Regions from separate parts of the Paracoccus ferrooxidans genome, predicted to be linked through region 2. Evidence: riboswitches for the same ligand, from Rfam matches in the RefSeq annotation. Region 2 holds a riboswitch; the other holds the start of a gene.
What was found. Region 2 has a riboswitch for cobalamin ahead of E3U26_RS09705 (DUF1636 family protein). Riboswitches for the same ligand answer to the same signal wherever they lie in the genome.
Positions count from the first base shown of each region.

Region 1: it holds a riboswitch for cobalamin, as region 2 does, so the genes downstream of both, nrdH (glutaredoxin-like protein NrdH) here and E3U26_RS09705 (DUF1636 family protein) in region 2, are expected to answer to the same signal.

Region 1 covers NZ_CP038202.1:1,206,352-1,213,844, reverse strand. Annotated here, with positions in the region: gene E3U26_RS22935 (aminotransferase-like domain-containing protein) at 1-241, opposite strand, end outside; gene E3U26_RS22930 (bile acid:sodium symporter family protein) at 360-1,328, shown strand; gene nrdF (class 1b ribonucleoside-diphosphate reductase subunit beta) at 1,325-2,296, opposite strand; gene nrdE (class 1b ribonucleoside-diphosphate reductase subunit alpha) at 2,359-4,485, opposite strand; gene nrdI (class Ib ribonucleoside-diphosphate reductase assembly flavoprotein NrdI) at 4,467-4,883, opposite strand; gene nrdH (glutaredoxin-like protein NrdH) at 4,892-5,113, opposite strand; cobalamin riboswitch at 5,206-5,396, opposite strand; partial or broken gene E3U26_RS22905 (alpha-hydroxy-acid oxidizing protein) at 5,560-6,479, shown strand; gene E3U26_RS22900 (DUF6635 family protein) at 6,469-7,299, opposite strand; gene E3U26_RS22895 (YeiH family protein) at 7,367-7,493, opposite strand, start outside.
Region 2 covers NZ_CP038198.1:1,929,801-1,937,293, reverse strand. Annotated here, with positions in the region: gene bluB (5,6-dimethylbenzimidazole synthase) at 1-332, shown strand, start outside; gene E3U26_RS09715 (hypothetical protein) at 366-1,868, opposite strand; gene cobO (cob(I)yrinic acid a,c-diamide adenosyltransferase) at 1,928-2,539, opposite strand; cobalamin riboswitch at 2,577-2,778, shown strand; gene E3U26_RS09705 (DUF1636 family protein) at 2,855-3,208, shown strand; gene cobW (cobalamin biosynthesis protein CobW) at 3,212-4,246, shown strand; gene cobN (cobaltochelatase subunit CobN) at 4,249-7,419, shown strand; gene E3U26_RS09690 (ferredoxin-like domain-containing protein) at 7,416-7,493, shown strand, end outside.

The DNA of each region.
Region 1 (7,493 bases), on a different replicon from region 2:
GCGCCGGCAGGCCGGGGATCGGGCCATAGCCCAGCGTTTCGTCGGGGTGGCTGCGGATCGCCTCGGCCGCCAGTCCGGCCAGTTCCGCGACCGGCCAGACCGAGGGCTCGGGCAGCCCGCCGGCAAGGTTGACCAGGCCGGGCACCTGGCCCGCCGCCAGAAAGACCGAGGTCACGTCGTTGCTGCGGGACAGCCAGGGGGCAAAAGCGGGGCGCATGGTCGGAACGGTTTGGTCGGGCATGATCCTGCTGTGACCGTTTTTCGCCAACAGGGCAAGCCTCATGGCGCCCGGCCGGGCCCGGCTTGTGCCCGGCGGCGATGTATATCAGACAGGGGGCTGGCGCGCGACGGGGAAGACCATGCAGGCATTGAAACGGATCGGCATCGACACCTACATGCTGCTGCTGGTCGGCATGGTGCTGCTGGGGGTGTTCCTGCCCGCCCGCGGCATGGCGGCCGAGGCCCTGCGCGGCGCGACCTTCTGGGCGGTGACGCTGCTGTTCTTCCTCTACGGCGCCAAGCTCGACGCGGCTTCGGTCCGGGCGGGGCTCTTGAACCTCAGGCTCCAGGGCCTGACCTTCGGCGCGACCTATGCGCTGTTTCCCGTGCTGGGCATCGCGCTGGCCGCGCTGTTCGGCGGCGTCCTGGGCCCCGAGCTGACGCTGGGGCTGCTGTTTTTGGCCGTACTGCCCTCGACGGTGCAAAGCTCGATCGCCTTCACCTCGATCGCGGGCGGCAACGTGCCGGCGGCGATCTGCGCGGCCTCGCTGTCGAACCTGGTGGGGGTGGTGCTGACGCCGCTGCTGGTCACGCATCTGCTGCACCACGACGGCGGCGGCGCCAGCCTCGACGCCATCCAGAAGATCGCGGTGCAGATCCTCTTGCCCTTCGTCGCCGGGCAATTGCTGCGGCGCTGGATCGGCGGCTTCGTCCAGCGCCACCGGCTGCTGACCATGCTGGTGGACCGCGGCTCGATCCTGCTCATCGTCTATTCCGCCTTCGGCGCCGGCACCGTGGCGGGCATCTGGTCGGCGATCCCGCTGCCGGGGCTGGTGCTGTGCTTCCTGGTCACGGCGCTGCTGCTGGCGCTGGTCATGGGCGCCATGCTCGGTGCCGGGCGGCTGTTCCGCCTGCCGCCCCAGGACCGGGCGGTGCTGTTCTTCTGCGGCTCGACCAAGAGCCTCGCCAGCGGGCTGCCCATCGCCACGGCGATCTTCCCGGCCGCGGCGGTGGGGGCGATCGTGCTGCCGGTGATGGTCTATCACATGACGCAGCTGCTGGTCTGCTCGGCCATCGCGCAGCGGCTGGCGCGCAACCCGCGTGCCTAGAAGTCCCAGTCCTCGTCCTCGGTTGCGACCGCCTTGCCGATGACATAGCTCGACCCCGAGCCGCTGAAGAAATCGTGGTTCTCGCTGTCGGGCGACAGCGCGGCCAGGATCGCCGGGTTGACCTCGCAGGCCTGGGGCGGGAACAGTGCCTCGTAGCCCAGGTTCTGCAGCGCCTTGTTGGCATTGTAATGCAGGAAAGCCTTCACGTCCTCGGTCAGGCCGATGCCGTCGTAAAGCTCGGCGGTGTATTTCGCCTCGACGTCGTAGAGATCGAAGATCAGCGAGAAGGCGAAATCCTTCAGCGCCGCGCGCTCGGCCTCGCCCAGCCGCTCCAGCCCGCGCTGGTACTTGTAGCCGATATAATAGCCATGCACCGCCTCGTCGCGGATGATCAGCCGGATCAGGTCGGCAGTATTGGTCAGCTTGGCGCGGCTCGACCAGTACATCGGCAGGTAGAAGCCGGAATAGAACAGGAAGCTTTCCAGGAACACGCTGGCGATCTTGCGCTTCAGCGGGTCCGAGCCGGCCTTGTATTCCTCCAGCACCAGCCGCGCCTTCTGCTGCAGGTGCGGGTTCTCCTCGGCCCAGCGAAAGGCCGCGTCCACCTCGGGCGTCAGGCACAGGGTCGAGAAGATCGAGGAATAGCTGCGCGCATGCACCGCCTCCATGAAGGCGATGTTGGACAGCACCGCCTCCTCATGCGGGGTGATCGCATCGGGCATCATCGCCGGCGCGCCCAGGGTGTTCTGGATCGTGTCCAGAAGCGTCAGCCCGGTAAAGACGCGGATGGTCAGCTCGCGCTCCTCGGGGCGCAGCGTGGCCCAGCTCTGCACGTCGTTCGACAGCGGCACCTTCTCGGGCAGCCAGAAATTCACCGTCAGCCGGTTCCAGACCTCCAGGTCCTTCTCGTCCTCCAGCCGGTTCCAGTTGATGGCCCGCAGGGGCGTGCGCGGCGCATGGTCCTTCATCCGAAGACCCTTTCTTTCGTGTCCAAATATCCTCGGGGGTGCGGGGGCAGACAGCCCCCGCCTCAAAGCGTGCAGGAAACGCAGCCCTGCACCTCGGTGCCCTCCAGCGCGGTCTGGCGCAGCCGGATGTAATAGATCGTCTTGATGCCCTTCTTCCAGGCATGGATCTGGGCGCGGTTGATGTCGCGCGTCGTGGCCTCGGCCGGGAAGAACAGCGTCAGCGACAGGCCCTGGTCGACATGTTCGGTCGCCGCCGCATAGGTGTCGATGATCGCCTCGGGGCCGATCTCGTAGGCGTCGCGGTAATAGTCCAGGTTCTCGTTCGACATGAAGGCGGCGGGGTAATAGACCCGGCCGATCTTGCCTTCCTTGCGGATCTCGATCTTGGCGACGATCGGGTGGATCGAGCTGGTCGAGTTGTTGATATAGCTGATCGAGCCGGTGGGCGGCACCGCCTGCAGGTTGCGGTTGTAAAGCCCATGCCGCATCACCGCGTCCCGCAGCGCGGCCCAGTCCTCGCGCGTGGGCAGCGCGACACCCTCGAACACCCGCGCGACATCGGGCAGCGTCGGCAGCCAGTCGCGCGTCACGTATTTGTCGAAGAACGTGCCGTCGGCATATTTCGACGTCTCGAAATCCTTGAAGCTGCGGCCCTTTTCCTGCGCCAACAGGTTTGAGGCGCGGATGGCGTGATAGGCGACGGCGGCGAAATAGACCGAGGTGAACTCGATCCCCTCGGGGCTGCCGTAATGGATGCGCTCGCGCGCCAGGAACCCGTGCAGGTTCATCTGGCCCAGCCCCACCGCATGGGCCTCGTCGTTGCCGCGCCGGATCGAGGGCACGGCCTCGATCGCCGACATTTCCGACACCGCGGTCAGCGCCCGGATCGCCGCCTCGACCGTGGCGCCGAAATCCGGCCCGTCCATGGTCGCGGCGATGTTGAGCGAGCCGAGGTTGCAGGAAATATCCGTGCCGAGGTGGCGATAGCTCAGATCCTCGTCGAAGGTGCTGGCCTCGTTGACCTGCAGGATCTCGCTGCACAGGTTCGACATGCTGATGCGGCCGGCGACCGGGTTGGCGCGGTTCACCGTGTCCTCGAACATGATATAGGGATAGCCGCTTTCGAACTGGATCTCGGCCAGGGTCTGGAAGAAGGCGCGGGCGTTGATCTTTTTCTTGCGGATGCGCTTGTCGTCCACCATCTCGGCATATTTCTCGGTGACGGAAATCTCCGAGAAGGCCATGCCATAGACCTTTTCCACGTCATGGGGCGAGAACAGGTACATGTCCTCGTTCTTCTTGGCCAGTTCGAAGGTCACGTCCGGGATCACCACGCCGAGCGACAGCGTCTTGATGCGGATCTTCTCGTCGGCATTCTCGCGCTTGGTGTCCAGGAAGCGCAGGATGTCGGGGTGATGCGCGTTCAGGTAGACCGCCCCCGCGCCTTGCCGCGCGCCCAGCTGGTTGGCATAGGAAAAGCTGTCCTCCAGCAGTTTCATCACCGGGATGACGCCCGAGGACTGGTTCTCGATCCCCTTGATCGGCGCCCCGGCCTCGCGCAGGTTGGTCAGCATCAGGGCGACGCCGCCGCCGCGCTTGGAAAGCTGCAGCGCCGAATTGATGCCGCGGCCGATGCTTTCCATGTTGTCCTCCAGCCGCAGCAGGAAGCACGAGATCAGTTCGCCGCGCGATTTCTTGCCGGCGTTCAGGAAGGTCGGCGTCGCGGGCTGGAACCGGCCCGACAGGATTTCCTCCATGAAGCGCATGGCGAGATCCTCGTCGCCGCGCGCCAAGGCCAGCGCGACCATGACCACCCTGTCCTCGTAGCGTTCCAGATAGCGCCGCCCGTCGCGGGTCTTCAGCGTGTAGCTGGTATAATACTTGAAGGCGCCCAGGAAGGTCGGAAAGCGGAACTTGCGCGCATAGGCCGCGTCCCAGATCCGGTGCAGGAAGGCGCGCGGATACTGGTCCAGGACTTCGGCCTCGTAATAGCCTTCGTCCACCAGGTAGCCCAGCTTCTCGTCCAGCGAGTGGAAGAAGACGGTGTTCTGGTTGACATGCTGCAGGAAATACTGCCGCGCGGCCTTGCGATCCGCGTCGAAGCGGATGCGGCCCTCGCCGTCGTAAAGGTTCAGCATCGCGTTCAGCGCGTGATAGTCCAGCTCGGCCTTTACGCCATCGTCAAGCATTCCGTCCCCCAGAATTTCTCAAGCCCCGCCTGCACGCGGGAAATGTCCAGATCAGTCCCCGCCAGCTCGAATCGATACAGCACGGGGACGTTGCACTTGTCAGAAATCACCCGGCCGGCCAAGGCATAGGTCGCCCCGAAATTGCGGTTGCCGGCGGCGATGACGCCGCGCAGGCCGGCGCGGCGGGCGGGATCGTTCAGGAAGCGGATCACCTGCTTGGGCACCGCGCCCCGGCCGGTCCCGTCGGCATAGGTCGGGCAGATCAGCACATAGGGCGTTGCCGCCTCGGGCAGCGGATCGCACGGCGAGACCGGGATGCGCCCGGCCGCCAGCCCCAGCCGCGCCACGAAGCGCGCGGTGTTCCCCGAGGCCGAGGAATAATAGACCAGCCCGCCCATGGCGCCGGTCAGGACAGCCGGCCGATCATGTCGGGCCGGAAGCCCGCCCAATGCGCATCGCCGGCGACGACCACCGGGGCCTGGCGATAGCCCAGCGAGACGACCAGTTCCATCGCCGCGTCGTCCTCGGTCAGGTCGATCAGTTGATAGGCCAGGCCGCGCGCGTCGAGCGCCCGCGTGGTGGCGGTGCATTGCACGCAGGCGGGCTTGGAGTAAACGGTGATGGACATGGCTCGGCTCCTTCTGTTCTGTCGGCAAGAGGGGGCCGGGCCGATGGGCGTGCCACCGGACCCTGTTCCAGCCCCGCGCCCGCCGCACGGTTTCGTCCTTTCGCGCCATGGCAGGTCTTCTGACTTGCGGGTCTCGGCTTAGCCGGCCTTCCCGGAGCCTTGGCCCCAGTGGCATTCCAGCGTCGCTCGCCGCTTACAGCTGCGGGGGCAGTGCCGGCTTTTCACCGGCTTCCCTTTTCATCCCCGAGTCGGCCCCAGGGCAACCATGACCCCGGCAGTTAGCCACGGGTCACGGGCCGGGTCAATCCATATTTAGTGGATGGCCGGGCCGCGCCCGGAATATCTGGTGGGGTTCCCGGATCGCGCCAGGGGCTCGATTTGCCGCCGGGCCATGGCGGTGGACGGGCTGCGGCCACGGACCGCCCCACCTGCGGGCCTGTTGGAATATGGCAACAGGCGCGGGGACATGGCATGGAATGACGTCGCGTCGTTTGACAAAGCGACAATTCGCCCTCTTGCGTGGATCGCGCGCACGTGAGCCGGGGTTCCCGTTCCCGTTCCCGTTCTGGCGCGATAAAGCGCAAGCTATTGATAAAACATCACTTAATGTCGCCTCTGCCTGCTGGCGGAAGGCGGGGCATCTTTGTGCCGGGATAACCCATGAACAAAACCCATCCCAAACCGCCAGCCTCGGGGTCTGCCGCGCAATTGCTGCCGACCCTGGGCCTGCTTCCGGTCCTTGCCATTTTCGCGGGGGTCGGCGGCCCCGCCCAGGCGCAGGACACCGTGACGCTGGACACGGCGGTCATCCGCCGCCAGCAGGGCAGCGAGGCCGAGACCAGCTACAAGACCACCGAAAGCGCCTCGGACAAGATCACCCCGCCGCTGCTCGACACGCCACGGACCGTCACCGTCGTGACCGCGCGCCAGATCAAAGAGCGCGGCGGAAGTCGCAGACCCGGTTGCCGGTGATCCTGAAGGGCATCATGTCGGCGCATGATGCCGAGCGCGCCGTGGCGGTGGGTGCGGACGGGGTGATCGTCTCGAACCACGGCGGCCGGGCGCTCGACACGCTGCCGGCGAGGGCCGAGGCTCTGCCGGTCGTCGCCCGCCAGGTCGCCGGGCGCATTCCGGTGCTGTGCGACGGCGGAATCCGCCGCGGCACCGATGCGCTGAAGGCCCTGGCCCGGGCGCCGCGGCGGTGCTGGTCGGGCGGCCGCAGATCCATGCCCTGGCGGTGGGCGGCGCGGCGGGGGTCGCGCATATGCTGACCATCCTGCGCGCCGAGCTGGAGGTCGCCATGGCCCTGACCGGACGCCGCGACCTGGCCGGGATCGATGGAACCGTGCTTTGGCCTAGCCCTTGAAGCTGCGCCACAGGCTCAGCGCCGCATCCGACAGGTCGCCCAGCCGGGCCAGCACATGTTCGCGCCCCAGCCCCGGCCCGTCCTCGGCCCGGTCCAGCCGGCGCAGCAGCCGCAGCACCCGGCGCTTGTGGATGCCGGTCCAAAGCTGGACCGGATCGGCGGCCAGCCCGGCAAAGGTGGTCAGGACCGAGGCGAGCATGGCCAGCACCACCCCGGTCAGCAGCAGATCCACGCTGGAAAGCTCTCGTGGGAAGGCGCCATACCACATGCGGCCGGCCCAGCTTCCCAGCGCGAAATCCTCGACCGCCTGCGCCTGCGCCCGCAGATGCGCGACCGGCCCGGCCAGCGAGATCACCCCCGGCGTGGCGCGGTGGAACAGCAAGAGCCCCGAGCCCAGCACCAGGACCGAGGTGGTGATCTCGGAGACCGCATTGCGGGTCTCGGCATAGTCCGAGACGGCGCGGGCGACGCTTTGCGGCGCGGCCCGGGGCGCCAGCCCCTTTTCGGCCAGGTCGTCAATGAAATGGGCCAGGTCCGCCTCGATCCTTTGCGCCACGTCGGATTTCAGGAAGATCTGCCGGCGCGACAGCCAGTCGCCAGCGCGCCGCAGCCCGATCCGGCGCAGAAGCGGCGCGGCCAGCCGCACCAGCAGGAACAGCGGCGACAGCATGACGTTCACCGGCGCACGCAGCAGGTCGAGGCCGAGCGCGTGGCGATGCAGCGCCAGCGTGCCGCGCGGGCCATAGCGGGCGCGGACGAAGCGGCGGACCTCGGTCTCGCGCCGGGTCATCGGACGGGGGTCGGCGGGCTTTAGGGCCATGGGCGCGGTCCTTTGGCGGATCGCGCCCAATCTAGGCATCGCGGCGGGGCGGCTCAATGCCGCGCCGTCACAGCAGCGCGACCAGCCCCAGGCCCAGGGTCGAGATGAACAGCCAGGCCAGCGCGCCAAGCGCCAGCGGCCGGACGCCCTTGGCGCGCAGCTTGCGGATGTCGGTTTCGAGCCCCATCGCCGCC
Region 2 (7,493 bases):
TGGACCGCGCGCCGGTCTGGCTGGCCGTCTTTACCGAGATCGACCCGTCCGAGGGCCACGGCCTTGGCCGCGCCACCATGCCGCAGACCCTGCGGCAATCGACGGCGATGGCGATCCATGCGCTGTGGCTGGCGGCACGGGTGCGCAACCTGGGCCTGGGCATGGTCTCGATCCTCGACCCCGCGCGGATCGGCCCGCTGCTGGCGGTGCCCGAAAGCTGGGAGTTCTCGGCGCTGCTCTGCCTCGGCTGGCCCGAGTTCACCGACGACACGCCGCTGCTGCACCGCACCGGCTGGCAGGAAAACACCGCCCCCGGCTGGCAGCGGCGCTGAAAGGCCCCGCCGCATCGGGCGGGGCCGCTTGGTTCAGGGCTGCGAGGTGGCCGGGCCCATGGGCTGACCGTTGACGGTAAAGGGGCCGCCGCCCTCGGGCATCTGGATGTCCCAGACATTCTCGCCGCTCGCGCCGGGCTTGGCCATGGCGCGGGCCATGCGCAGCATCATCAGCGGCTGGGCGGCCTCTTCGGGCGGGGCCGCGGCCAGCGCCGCCTCGACCTTGTCGAGCCCCGTGGCCGAGATCAGCGCCGCGCCGGTGGGCGCCGCGCCCGGACCGGCCGCGATGTCCGCGCGGTAGTCGATCTGGTAGCCGTCGCCCTTGATCTGCGACGGCGCAAGCTTCAGGTCGGCCGTGCCGCCGGGCAGCAGCGCCGCCTGCAGCTGTTCGGGCACCAGCCGCGCAAAGGGTTCCTCGGCGGCCAGGTCGAAGCCCTCGATCAGCATCTTCGCCGGCGCCGCCAGATCGAAGCCCGAGGCGGTGAAGTCCAGCGTCACCTCTTGCGGCAGGATCGGCTCGACCCAGGGCGGCAGCACGCCCTCGGGCACGGTCACGCCCGACAGCGCCACCCGTTCGTGCAGCCGGCCATCGGCGGTGGCGCCGGACAGGCCGACCGTCACCTTGGTCGAGGCAAGGCCGAATTCGCCCAGCGGAGAGCCGATCTTCAGATCATGCAGGACCGCGTCCATCGACAGGTCGTCCCACAGCGGCATGGCGGCGGCCAGCTTGTCGCGCAGCCCGTCCTGCGAGCCCTTGATCAGCTCCTCGGACGGATGGGCGACGAACCAGGCGAGCAGGGACAGCATGCCTTCGGTGCGCGCGCCGGTGATCTGGCCGCTGCCCTCGTAGCCGGGCGCGGTGATCTGGAAGGTCATCGGCTGGCCGCCCGGACCCATCAGGATCTCCTGCGACTGCTCCAGCCCCTCGGCGGTGAAGCTCATGGCCTGGTCGACGCCGCCGGCCTTGCCGGGCGCGCCGGTCAGCGACACCTCCATCCGCGCCGTGCGCTGGTGATCGCGCGAGACCACCTCGGGCTCGGCCGGGGGCTGTTCGGGCGCGGCTTCGGCGCCGGGCGGCGGCGGGGGCGCATATTGCACCGACTCGATGACGTAATCCGTCATCACCGCCGTCTGTTCGCGGAAACTCATCAGCCCCTCGTCCCAGATGCCGGTGGATTCGACCTTGGTCGTGCCCTTCTGCTCGAACAGGCGCGGCACCACCACCGACCAGCTCAGCACCTGGTCCTCGCTGACGCCCCAGCTGCCGTCGCCATTGTCGGTCAGCCGATAGGTCAGGGCCGAGACGCTGACCTGGGCCTGCTCGGCCGGAACCTGCGCCAGCAGCGGCGCCGGGTCGATCCGCAGCTCATAGCTTTCGCCCTGGGGGGTGACGGCGACCACGCCCTCGGTGCCGCCGAAATAGGTCTGGAAAACGCCGCTCAGCCGCGCGGCCCCCTCTTCGGTGGCGGGCACGGCCCAGGCCGCCGAGACGGGGCAGATCGCCAGCAGCGCCACAAGGCCTTGTCTCGCAAACATGTCCGAACATCCTTTCGAATTCACTGGTCCTGCACAAGCGGCAGATGACAGGAAACAGGCTAGAACTCCACCCCCGGTTGCGCCTTGATGCCATCGCGGAAGGGGTGCTTGACCTGCTCCATCTCGGACACAAGATCGGCAAGCTCGATCAGTTCCGGCTTGGCGTTGCGTCCGGTCAGGACCACATGCGTCATCGGCGGCTTTTCGCTGCGCAGGAAATCCAGCACCTCGTCCAGGTCCAGGTAGTCATAGCGCAGCGCGATGTTGATCTCGTCCAGCAGGACCATGCGGATCTGCGGATCGCGGATCAGCTCCTTGGCCTTTTCCCAGCCGGCGCGGGCGGCGGCGATGTCGCGCTCGCGGTCCTGGGTTTCCCAGGTGAAGCCCTCGCCCATGGCGTGGAACTGGCACAGGTCGCCGAAATGCGTGGTCAGCAACCGCCGCTCGCCGGTGTCCCAGGCGCCCTTGATGAACTGCACCACCGCACAGGGCATGCCATGGGCGATGCAGCGCAGGATCATGCCGAAGCCCGAGGACGACTTGCCCTTGCCCTTGCCGGTATGGACGATGACCAGGCCCTTCTCGCCCTGCTTCTCGGCCATCATCCGGTCGCGGGCGGCCTTGATCCGGGCCATCTTCTCGGCGTGGCGGGTATTGTCGTCGGTCTGCATCGGGCACTCCTTCGCTTGACAAGTCGGGACCGGGCGCGCACAGACGAGAGGCGCTGGTTCCTGTCCTACGACAGGCGAAGAGGGAATGCGACAGGCAACCGCCTGGAAGCAGCCGCCCCCGCGACCGTGACCGGAAAGGTCGCCCCGAGGCCACTGGCGAGACGCCGGGAAGGCGGGGCGGCCGTGGGCCCAGGCCCGAATCCGCAAGCCGGGAGACCTGCCAGCGCGCGAAGGATTGACCGGCGGACGGGGTGTTCCCGCTGGGGCTTGGGCGCTGGTCCCCTGCCTCGTGCCGCCTTGAGGGATGAAGGGCGCATGACCGTCACGCTGCATGTCTGCATCACCTGCCGCGCCGGCCAGCCCGTCCCCGAGGGCGAGCCCGTGCCCGGCGCGCGGCTGCATGACGCGCTGGCGGCCGAAGGCGCCCCCGACGGCGTGCGCATCGTCCCCGTCGAATGCCTGTCCGCCTGCGCCAACGGCGCCGCCATCGCGCTGTCGGCGCCGGGCCGCTGGACCTATGTCTACGGCCGCATGTCGGCCGAGGACGCGACCGAGATCCTGCTGGGCGCCGCCGCCTATGCCCAGGCCCCCGACGGCATCGTGCCCTGGCGCGAGCGCGTCACGATTTTCCGCAAGCGCAGCCTCGCGCGCATTCCCCCGATTGGATAGAAGATGAGCGACCTGACCAAGACCCCCGTCACCGTCATCACCGGCTTTCTGGGCGCCGGCAAGACCACGCTGATCCGCCACCTGATGTCGCAGCCGCAGGGCAAGCGGCTGGCGGTGCTGGTCAACGAATTCGGCACCATGGGCGTCGACGGCGAGATCCTGAAATCCTGCGCCGACGAGAATTGCCCGGCCGAGAACATCATGGAGCTGTCGAACGGTTGCATCTGCTGCACCGTCGCCGACGATTTCATCCCGACGCTGGAACGGCTGATGGCGATGCCGGTCAAGCCCGACCACATCCTGATCGAGACCTCGGGCCTGGCCCTGCCCAAGCCCTTGCTGAAGGCCTTCGACTGGCCGGCGATCCGCTCGCGCATCACCGTGGATGGGGTGATCGCACTCGCCGATGCCGAGGCGGTGGCGGCGGGCCGCTTCGCCCCCGACGAGGCCGCGGTCGAGGCGCAGCGCGCCGCCGACGACAGCCTCGACCACGAGACGCCCCTGTCCGAGGTGTTCGAGGACCAGATCGCCTGCGCCGACATCGTGCTGCTGTCCAAGGCCGACCTGGCCGGCGATGCCGGGCTGGCCGCCGCCCGCGCGGTGATCGAGGCCGAGGCGCCGCGCAAGCTGCCGATCCTGCCCTTGACCGACGGGGTGATCGACCCGCGGGTGATCCTGGGCCTGGGTGCCGCGGCCGAGGATGACCTGGCCGCCCGCCCCAGCCACCACGACGGCGCCGACGACCACGAACACGACGATTTCGATTCGGTGGTGATCGAGCTGGCCGAGATCGCCGACCCCGGCGAGCTTGCCGCCCGCATCGAGCGGCTGGCCCGCGAACAGAACATCCTGCGGGTCAAGGGCCATGTCGCCGTCGCCGGCAAGCCCATGCGCCTTCTGGTGCAGGCGGTGGGCGAGCGGGTGCGGCACCAATACGACCGGCCCTGGGGCGACGCCCCCCGCGCCTCGCGCCTGGTGGTGATCGCCGAACATGACGACATCGACGAGGCCGCGATCCGGGCGGTCCTGGCTGCCTGACGATGCATGTCGTCTTCCGCGAAAGCCGTGGGCTGGAAGAGACCGAGGTTCCGACCGACCCCGGCCAAGGCCCCGCCGACCTGGTCGTGCTGTCCTATTCCGACAGCGACCTCGGCGCTTTCGCGGCGGGCTGGCATCGCGCTGCCGGGGGGCTGCCTTCGCTGCGGCTGTGCAACCTCTCGGCGCTGCGGCACCCGGTCTCGGTCGATCAGTATTGCGAGGCAACGCTTTCCGGCGCCCGCGCCGTGCTGGTCCGGCTGATCGGCGGCGAGCCCTATTGGCATTACGGCGTCGCCAGCCTTCAGGATCTGGCCCGCCGCCGCGGGATCGCCCTGGCCTTCCTGCCGGCGGACGGGCGTCCCGACCCGACGCTGGAGCGGTTTTCCACCCTGCCGCTGCCGCTGCTGCATCGGCTGGCGGCGCTTTGCGACCAGGGCGGCGCGGTCGCGGCGCAGATGGCGCTGGCGGAACTGGCCGGGGCCGCCGGCCTGCCCGCCGCCCCGGTCCAGGGGCAGGCCACGATCCCTGACTTCGGCTTCTACGATCCCGACCGCGGCGTCATCGACCGCCCCCGGCCCGACCCCGAACCCGGCGTGCTGGTCAGCTTCTATCGCAGCTACCTGACCGCGGCGGACCTTGCGCCGGTGGATGCGATGATCCGCGCCCTGCGCACGGCCGGCTTTGCCGCGACCGGGGTCTTTGCGCCCTCGCTGAAGGCGCCGGGCTTTGCCGACTGGCTGGCGCCGCACCTGCCCGGCCTTGTCGCGGTGGTGAACCTGACCGCCTTTTCCGCCCGCGACGATGCCGGCGCCACGCCCTTCGACGGCACGGATTGCCCGGTCTTTCAGGTGGCGCTGTCCACCGCGCCCCGCGCCCTCTGGGCGGCCGAGGACCGCGGGCTTTCCGCCGCCGACCTGGCGATGCATGTCGTGCTGCCCGAGGTGGACGGCCGCATATTCCTGGGCGCGATCAGCTTCAAGGAACCGCAAGAGCGCGACCCCGACCTGCAATTCGCCCGCGTGATCCATGCCCCCGACCCGGACCGCATCGACGCGGCGGTGGCGCGGATCACCGCCTGGCACCGGCTGCGGCAGGCGACACGCCGCGCGGTGGTGCTGTCCACCTATCCCGGCAAGACGCATCAGCTGGCCCATGCGGTCGGACTGGACGCGCTGGCCTCCTGCGGCGCGATCCTCGGGCTTTCCCATGACGACCTGGGCCGGCGGCTGACCGCCGAGCGCATCCACTGGCCGCTCTCGGACTACCGCCGGGCGCTGGCCCGCCTGCCGCAACGCCTGCGCGACGACCTCGCCGCCGCATGGGGCGAGCCCCCCGACGGCTTCCGCTTCGCCGCCCTCCGCCACGGCGCCGACCTGATCGCCCTGCAACCCGAACGCGGCGAGGCAAAGACCCGCGCCGACGACTACCACGACCTGACGCGCACCCCGCGCCATGAATATGTCGCCTTCTACCTGTGGCTGCGCACGCAGGCGGACGTGCTGATCCACATGGGCGCGCATGGCACGCTGGAATGGCTGCCCGGCAAGTCGGTTGCCCTGTCGGACGAATGCTGGCCCGAGGCGCTGCTGGCCGACCTGCCCGTGGTCTATCCCTTCATCGTCAACGATCCGGGCGAGGCCGCGCAGGCCAAGCGCCGGCTTTCCGCCGTGACGCTGGGCCACCTGCCGCCGCCGCTGGCGGATTCCGCGGTGCCCGAGAACCTCGCGCATCTGGAACGGCTGCTCGACGAATATTCCACCGCCGACGGGCTGGACCCGCGCCGCCGCGACCGGCTGATCGCGGCGATCCGCGACGAGGCCCGCGCCGCCGGGGTGGAAACCGACCTGGGCCTGCCCCCCGACGCCGCGGCGGCCGAGGCGATCCCGCTGATCGACCGCTTCCTCTGCGATCTCAAGGACAGCCGCTTCGGCGACGGGCTGCATGTCTATGGCACCGGCCCCTGCGGCGCGGCCGAACGCGAAGGGCTGGCGCGCGCGCTGGCCGGCCAGCGGGTCGCCCCCGGCCCCTCGGGCTCGCCGGCGCGGGGGCGGCAGGACGTGCTGCCGACCGGGCGCAACCTTTTCACCGTCGATCCCCGCGCCGTGCCCTCGCGCAATGCCCATGCCCAGGGGGTGAAACTGGCCGAGGAACTGCTGCGCCGCCACCTGCAGGACCATGGCGACTGGCCCCGCGGCCTGGTCGTGGACCTCTGGGGCAGCGCCACCATGCGCACGGCGGGCGAGGAATTCGCCATGGCGCTGCATCTCGCCGGCCTCAGCCCGCGCTGGGACGGCGCCTCGGGCCGGGTCGCGGGCATCGAGATCCTGCCCCTGGCCGAGCTTGGCCGGCCGCGGATCGACGTGACGCTGCGGGTCTCGGGCCTGTTTCGCGACATCTTCCCCGGCCTCGCCCAGCTTTTCGAGACCGGGGCCGAGGCGCTGGCGGCCCGCGACGAAACCCCAACCGACAACCCCTATCGCAACCGCGCGCCCCGCGTCTTCGGCCCCAGGCCCGGCCTTTACGGCCTCGGCATCGCCGACCTGGCCGAGAGCTTCACCGACGAGGCGCGGCAGGCGGCGGGCGAGGCCTGGCTGGCCGCCTCCTCCCATGCCATCGCCGCCGATGGCCGGATCACCCACCAGCCGCAGGCGATCCGCGACCGCTTGGCCCAGGCCGATGCCTTCGTCCATGCGCAGGACCTGCCGGAATCCGACCTGCTGCTGGCCGGCGACTATGCCGCGCATGAGGCGGGCTTCGCCGCTGCCATGGCGCGGATCGGCGCCGCGCGGCCGGCGCTCTACCACCTCGACGCCACCCGCCCGGACCAGCCGCGGGCCCGGACCCTGGCCGAGGAAATCGCCCGCGTCACCCGCGCCCGCGCCGCCAATCCGGCCTGGGCCGACGGCATGATGCGGCACGGCTTTCGCGGCGCGGCCGAGATCGCGGCGACGCTGGACCACATGGCCGCCTTCGCCAACCTGGCCGGCGTGGTGCCCGGCCATCTCTTCGACCTCTATCACGACGCCACGCTGGGCCGGCCCGAGGTCCTGGCCTTCATGGAACGCGAAAACCCCGCCGCGCTCGCCGCCATGCGCGCGCTTTTCGCGCGGCTGCTCGAATCGGGCCTCTGGGTCAGCCGCCGCAACTCGGTCCTGGCGGAGCTGGCGCCATGAGCTTCGCCGTCAAGGGCTGGTGCCCCGGCGCGCTGCGGCCGATGCAATCGGGCGACGGGCTGGTGCTGCGCATC